3 regions of the Parasphingomonas frigoris genome follow, and region 1 is predicted to be linked to each of the others. Evidence: predicted binding sites of a transcription regulator. Region 1 holds the regulator's gene; each other region holds the start of a gene.

Evidence for each region. The regulator LexA, encoded in region 1, represses DNA repair genes until DNA is damaged. The targets are predictions, from matches to a motif close to GTTCCNCNCTTGTTCT.
Region 2: a site for LexA is predicted at 1,286-1,301, ahead of radA (DNA repair protein RadA). Genes of this name have one in related genera too.
Region 3: a site for LexA is predicted at 1,217-1,232, ahead of tcmP (three-Cys-motif partner protein TcmP). Genes of this name have one in related genera too.

Annotation. Positions count from the first base shown of each region.
Region 1 covers NZ_JAXOJQ010000002.1:119,598-121,865, forward strand. The annotation lists gene U1872_RS05805 (molybdopterin molybdotransferase MoeA) at 1-441, shown strand, start outside; gene lexA (transcriptional repressor LexA) at 512-1,189, shown strand; gene U1872_RS05815 (ComEC/Rec2 family competence protein) at 1,300-2,268, opposite strand, start outside.
Region 2 covers NZ_JAXOJQ010000002.1:18,913-21,180, forward strand. The annotation lists gene radA (DNA repair protein RadA) at 1-1,265, opposite strand, end outside; gene U1872_RS05350 (BLUF domain-containing protein) at 1,427-1,834, shown strand; gene U1872_RS05355 (glutathione S-transferase N-terminal domain-containing protein) at 1,839-2,268, opposite strand, start outside.
Region 3 covers NZ_JAXOJQ010000018.1:17,561-19,828, reverse strand. The annotation lists partial or broken gene U1872_RS21785 (Ti-type conjugative transfer relaxase TraA) at 1-911, shown strand, start outside; gene tcmP (three-Cys-motif partner protein TcmP) at 1,264-2,205, shown strand; gene U1872_RS21775 (DUF5131 family protein) at 2,132-2,268, opposite strand, start outside.

The DNA of each region.
Region 1 (2,268 bases):
GTCGGCGATCATGATCTGATCCGTCCGGCGCTCGCCGCCGCGGGCGGAAGTCTCGACTTCTGGCGAATCGCGCTGCGGCCCGGCAAGCCGATGCTCGCCGGTCGACTGCGCGACACGATCGTGCTGGGCCTCCCCGGCAATCCCGTCTCGGCGTTCGTTACCGCGATCCTGTTCCTGCGTCCGCTCATCGCCCATCTGAGTGGCGCGGCCGATCCCGCACCGCGCCGTTTCCTCGCGACGCTCGGCGAACCGCTCCCCGCCAACGACCATCGCCAGGACTATCTGCGGGCCGAAACCCGCGCCGGTCGCGTCCATTCGGCGGCGCGTCAGGATTCGTCGATGCTGGCCACATTGGCCCGCTCCGACTGCCTGATCGTCCGCGCGCCGCATGCTCCTGCGGCGCAAGCCGGCGACTCGGTGGAAATCCTCGCCCTCGGCTGAGCGGCGTGCTTGACGGGCGATTTTTCGTTCCGTATAGGTTCGTCGTCTGTTCCGACGAAAGGGCGCCGCGATGCTTACCCGCAAGCAGCATGAGCTGATCTGCTTCATCAACGACCGGCTCGACGAGACCGGGGTTTCGCCGTCCTTCGAGGAAATGAAGGAAGCGCTCGATCTCAAATCGAAGTCAGGGGTACACCGCCTGATTAGCGCGCTCGAGGAACGCCAGTTCATCCGCCGTCTGCCCAACCGCGCCCGCGCGCTCGAAGTGCTCAAGATGCCCGAGCGAGGCACCAAGCCTGCAGGCAAGGCGGCCGCACCGAGCCCGGTTGCAAGCAACGTTCGCCACGTTCCCGAACCCGCCAACGACGTGATCGAGATCCCGCTGCACGGCCGGATCGCCGCCGGCGTGCCGATCGAGGCATTCGAGGGCGCATCAATGCTCGCCGTCCCCGCCGCGCTGCTCGGCAGCGGCGAACATTATGCGCTCGAAGTGTCGGGCGATTCGATGGTCGAGGCCGGGATCCTCGATGGCGATTACGCGCTGATCAAACGCCAGGACATCGCGCGCGACGGCGAGATTGTCGTGGCGCTGATCGAGGAGAGCGAGGCCACGCTCAAATTCTTCCGCCGCGAAGGCGCGATGGTGCGGCTCGATCCGGCGAACCGCGCCTATGATCCGCAGCGCTATGCCCCCGCGCAAGTCCGGGTGCAGGGCAAGCTGGCCGGTATCCTGCGACGCTACGACTGAACCTCGCACAGCGGGACGCGAGACCGCGTTGGCCTAGGCCATCGTTGGTCGCGCGCATCCTGACCCGGTTCGTCTGCCGGCGCCTGCAGGTCGCGATCGCAGCCCATTCGTCAGTGCGCCTGCCGCGTATTCCCACGTCGTCTCCACCGTGGTGCTCGGCGGACCACCCCGGCATCAGTCGCCGCGATCCACGGATGGCGGTCGCCCGCGTGGCGCACGGTCCGCACCGAGCGCGACGGGAACGCAATAGCGATGCCGCCCGTGCGCGCCAACGTCGGCCGATCGAGCCTCAGCCAGTGCGGCGCGCACCGCCGCGGCAACCGCCGCTCGCTGATCACGATGTCGGCCTCCGCGCAGGCCGCGACGAGATCGGCGGTGGGAACGAGATAGCCGCTTCGCGTCGCAAGCACGCGCCACTGCCGCCCGCCAGCCATCCGCGTCATCAGGCACAGATCGCGGCTGCAGCGGGCGTCTCGCTGCTCGGACAGCAATACCGGCAAGTCCGTAATCCCGCCATTTTCCGCCATCGTGTCGGCGGTGTAGTCGCCGGTCCGGTCGCGCAGCAGCGCCAACCCGCCATCGGCGGTTCGGATTGCGACATGCCGTCCATCGCCGGTGACGAGAAGGTCGGGCGGCGGGGTCGCGAGCGCCCACGCGGCCCCGATCAGCAACGGTAGAGCCCCCAAGCGCCGCCATTGCGTGCGCCACAATGCGATCCACAACCCACCCGCGACCATCACGCCATAGGCCCCGGCCGGCATCGCGGGCAACGGCGCGACCGAGCCCGGGATCGCCGCGGTCGCATGCGCGATCCACAACAGCAGATCGAGCGAGCGCGCCGTCAGCCACCAGAAGGGCGCCCCCGCGCCGACCGCGTCGAAAAGCAGCGCCAGCGCCTCGAGCGGCATCGTCACGAAGGTCGTGAGCGGGATGGCCACTATATTGGCAATCGCGCCGTAAAGCCCGGCCTTGTGGAAATGGAACAGCGAGATCGGCACCAGCGCCAGTTCGACCACGATCCCCGTCAGCAGGAGCGAGGCGAACGCGCGGGCGCCCGCAGCGAGCCGGCTTTGCTCGCG
Region 2 (2,268 bases), 100 kb from region 1:
AACCCGAGCTTGGCGGCTTCCTTCAACCGCAACGGCCCATGCGCGACCGGCCGGATCTCGCCCGACAAAGCGAGCTCGCCGAACACCACCGCGTCGACCGGCACCGGCCGCTCGGACAGCGCCGAGATCAGTGCCGCCGCGACCGCGAGATCGGCCGCCGGATCCTGCACGCGGTAGCCGCCGGCGATGTTGAGATAGACTTCGCTCGACGAAAAACTGAGCCCACAGCGCGCCTCGAGCACCGCAAGCACCATCGCGAGGCGCCCGCTGTCCCAGCCGACCACCGCGCGCCGCGGCGTCGCGCCGCTTGCCAGCCGCACGACCAGCGCCTGGATCTCGACCAGCACCGGGCGCGTCCCCTCTAGCGCGGGGAACACCGTCATCCCGGTCACACTCTCGTCGCGCTGCGTCAGGAACAGGGCCGAGGGATTGCCGACCTCGGCCAGCCCTTCGGCGACCATCGCGAACACCCCGATCTCGTCGGTCCCGCCGAAGCGGTTCTTGATCGCGCGCAGGATGCGATATTGGTGGCTGCGCTCGCCCTCGAAGCTCAGCACGGTATCGACCATATGTTCGAGCACGCGCGGCCCCGCGATCGACCCGTCCTTGGTGACATGGCCGACCAGCACCACTGCCGTCCCGCGTTCCTTGGCGAAGCGGATCAGCTCCTGCGCCGAAGCGCGCACCTGGCTGACGGTGCCCGGCGCGCCCTCGATCAGGTCGCTGTGCATCGTCTGGATCGAATCGATCACCAGCAGCGCAGGCGGCTGCCCCTGCCCGAGCGTCGTCAGGATGTCGCGCGTCGAGGTCGCCGCCGCAAGCTGCACCGGCGCATGGCCGAGCCCGAGCCGTCGCGCGCGCAGCCGCACCTGGTCGGCGGCTTCCTCGCCCGAGACATAGGCGACGCGCAGGCCGGCGAGCGCCATCTTCGCCGCCGCCTGGAGCAGCAGCGTCGACTTGCCGATCCCCGGATCGCCGCCGATCAGCGTCGCCGATCCCTCGACGAACCCGCCGCCGAGCGCGCGGTCGAGCTCGGCGATCCCCGACGTCATCCGCTCGGGCAGCGCGATTTCGGCGTCGAGCGAGACCAGCGTCATCGTCCGACCGCCGCCCTGCAGATTATGCTTCGCCTGGAACGGCGTCACGGTTGCGCCGACTTCCTCGACCAGTGTGTTCCATTCGGCGCAATCGGCACATTGCCCCGCCCAGCGGTGCGATACCGATCCACAGGCCTGACAGACGTAACGCTTTTGAGGTTTTGCCATGCGGCAATGATAGCGGTTGCGGAACGGGAGGGGAACAGATTTTCCCAGCCCGACCCCGCACTCTCCGATCGTATTGATCGAGATCAAATCAATGTCGCGATGTTTACCAAAATTTGTCAGTTCGCCCGGGTAATGGAAAGCGCCCCCCCGGAGTGTCTCCCATGCAACGCCTCATCTACATCAGCAGCACCCGCACCGTCCTCGCGGCCGACGAGCTCGACAGCATTCTGCGCGTTTCGCGCCGCAACAATGCCGCCGCGGGGGTGACCGGGCTGCTCGTCGCGGGCGGGCGGCGGTTCCTGCAGGTGCTCGAGGGCGAGCCGGCGGCGCTCGACACCGTGTTCCAGCGCATCCAGCAGGACCCGCGGCATCACGCCGTAGTCATCCTGTCACGCACCGACATCACGACGCCTAGCTTCGGCGCGTGGTCGATGGGCTATGCACAGGGCGGCGCGACCGCCACCGCGGCGAGCCTGCCCGACACCGTCGCGCAGCTGCTCGCGCCCGTCAGCGATCCGAGCGTCCGCGGCTATTTCGAAGGCTTCGCGCAGGTCCACAAGGCCGCGTGACGCCTTAGCCGCGCGCCGGGATCGCCAGCCCGCGCTGGACGGCCGGGCGTGCGAGGCCCCGCTCGAGCCACGCCTTGACGTTGCGAAACCCGTCGAACCCGACCAGTTCGCCCGCGCCGTAGAAACCGATCAGGCCGTTGACCCAGCCGAGCATCGAGATGTCGGCGATCGAATAGTCGTCGCCCAGGAACCAGGTCTTGTCCGCCAGCACGCCGTCCATCACGCCGAGCAGCCGCTTCGCCTCGGCGACGTAGCGGTCGCGCGGGCGCTTGTCCTCAAAGTCCTTGCCGACAAACTTCACGAAGAAGCCGACCTGCCCGAACATCGGCCCGACGCCGCCCATCTGGAACATCAGCCACTGGATCGCATGCCAGCGCGCGGCGGGATCTGCCGGGAGGAACTGCCCGGTCTTCTCGGCAAGATAGAGCAGGATC
Region 3 (2,268 bases), on a different contig from region 1:
CACAGGGGATGACGGTCGACCGTACGCATGTGCTGGCCACGCCGGGAATGGACAGTCACTCATCCTATGTTGCGCTGTCGCGGCATCGCGAAGGTCTGGACCTGCATTACGGCAAGGATGACTTTGCGGACCAAGGCAAGCTGGTCCGCACGCTATCCCGCGAGCGCGCGAAAGATATGGCCAGCGACTACGGGCATGGCGCGACCCCGGAACGCGACTTCGCCGAGCGGCGCGGGATTACCGTGCGCGAGCGCATTGCCGACATGGCAAACGCCGTGCCGGCGAAAGTGCGCGGGATGTTCGACGGCTTGCGGCTGTCGGTGAAAGCCCCCGAACCGCAAGTGCAAGAGCCGCAGGAGAGCGTCGCTGCGGTGCGCGATCGTGCTATCGCGCGGCATGCGCGCGCGGTGCAGGCGATCTTCACGATGCAGGACCGCGGCGGCGACGCCACGCCAGATCAGCTGCGCGATCTCGGCGAGGCGAGGCGCGATCTCAACAAACTTCGCCAGCATGCCGCGACCGACGCCGAGAGCGCCTATTCGCGGGACGCGTCGCTCGCGCCGGAAGCTGCTGGTGGCGATACGGAACGCGCGCGGCTTGCGATCATCCGCGAGCGCGAGGTGCGCACCAATCCTGAACTTCGGGCCGACCGGTTCGTCGAGCGCTGGAATCGTCTGAGCGCCGGGGCAGAACGTGCCTACGCATCGGGCGATTATGAACGCCGACGCGCGTTTCAGGATGACATGCGCGGCATGGCGAAATCGCTCGAGCGTGATCCGCAGATGGAATCGATCCTTGCCAACCGCAAGCAGCTGCTCGGCATCCAGTTCGAGACTGGCCGCAAGCTCGGCGCCGAGCTCGCTTTCCATCAGGGGATCGATTTGGGTCGCGGCCTCGGAATAGGAATGTAGGGCCACCCGCCCTCCCCGCCCCCCGGCACAAGGCGGGGGAAAGCACGCTCCTCATCCTTGCGGACGGTCAGAATTTCAGTGCAACGGGTGCTGCGGACAGGCTGCTATCAAGGTGATTTGGGTGGAAAACGGACTGGCCGCTTTCGGGCGGCGCTCGCGGTAACCTCCCTTTCGTACACGCGGCCGGTTGGGGACCGGGCGGTGAGGCGACAAGCAATTCATGTTCGATGCTCGTCATTCAGCGGACATACGCCGGGCGACCAAAGATATACTAACCCCAGACCGGCTAAGATCGCCGATTGTTCGTTCGGTATTCGTTCTCTACGATGGTCACCGCTAAGGAGAGACTCTCATGGCCGTGATCAGTGTAGAGCAAGGGCATCGGTTTGGCGGGGCATGGACCGAGCTAAAGCTCGACGCGGTCCATTATTATTTGGGCTTTTTCACACGCGTGCTGGAAACCCAGCCATTCGATCTGTGGTATATAGATGCGTTCGCCGGATCGGGTACGCGGACGGTTGAAAAAGAAACCGGCGGTCTTCTTAGCGATACGCCAGTCACTGAAGAGACCGAGGAACTTGCAGGGTCGGTGCTCAGGGCCCTCGCTGTGGACCCTCCATTTAACCGCCACGTCTTTATCGAGGGTCAAGCATCGCGGTTTCGTGAGCTTGATGCCATCCGAAAGGCCAGACCCGATCAGAAGATTGAATGCCGGCACGGCGATGCCAACGCCGAGTTACGATCAATATTCACCTCCGCCCCATGGCGTAATCAGATCGCCGGGCGGGGTAAACATCGTGCCTGCGTGTTTCTCGATCCGTATGGGATGAATGTCGAGTGGGAAACCCTACGCTTGCTCGCGGACACAAAAGCAGCCGATGTCTGGTATCTCTTTCCAGTGCTCGCGGTCACACGCCAGCTTGCATGGGACATGTCGCGCGTGAACGAGAGCAAGGCGTCGAAGCTCGATTCCATCTTCGGAACACTCAATTGGCGTGAGGAGCTGTACAATACTCACGTGTCGGTCGACTTGTTTGATACAGTCGTGTCGACTTCCGTGAGAAAGGTTACGCAGCCACAAATCGAAGAATATGCCAGAAAGCGTCTTGGTACGCTTTTCCGCTACGTATCGGAACCGTTGCCGCTAATCGCAGATGGCAGGGGACAGCTTTTTTCTCTCTTTTGCCTATCGAATAGCGCGAGCGATCCCGCAATTGGCCTCATAAAGAAAGGTGTAAAGGCGACCCTGAAGAAGTATGGCGGCGCGGCATCTCGTCATATGTCCGGCCGTTAAGCAGGCGGCCCGCAGCTTTCTTGTTGCGCCCGCCCCATTGCTTGAAAAAGAAAGCGGTGCGTG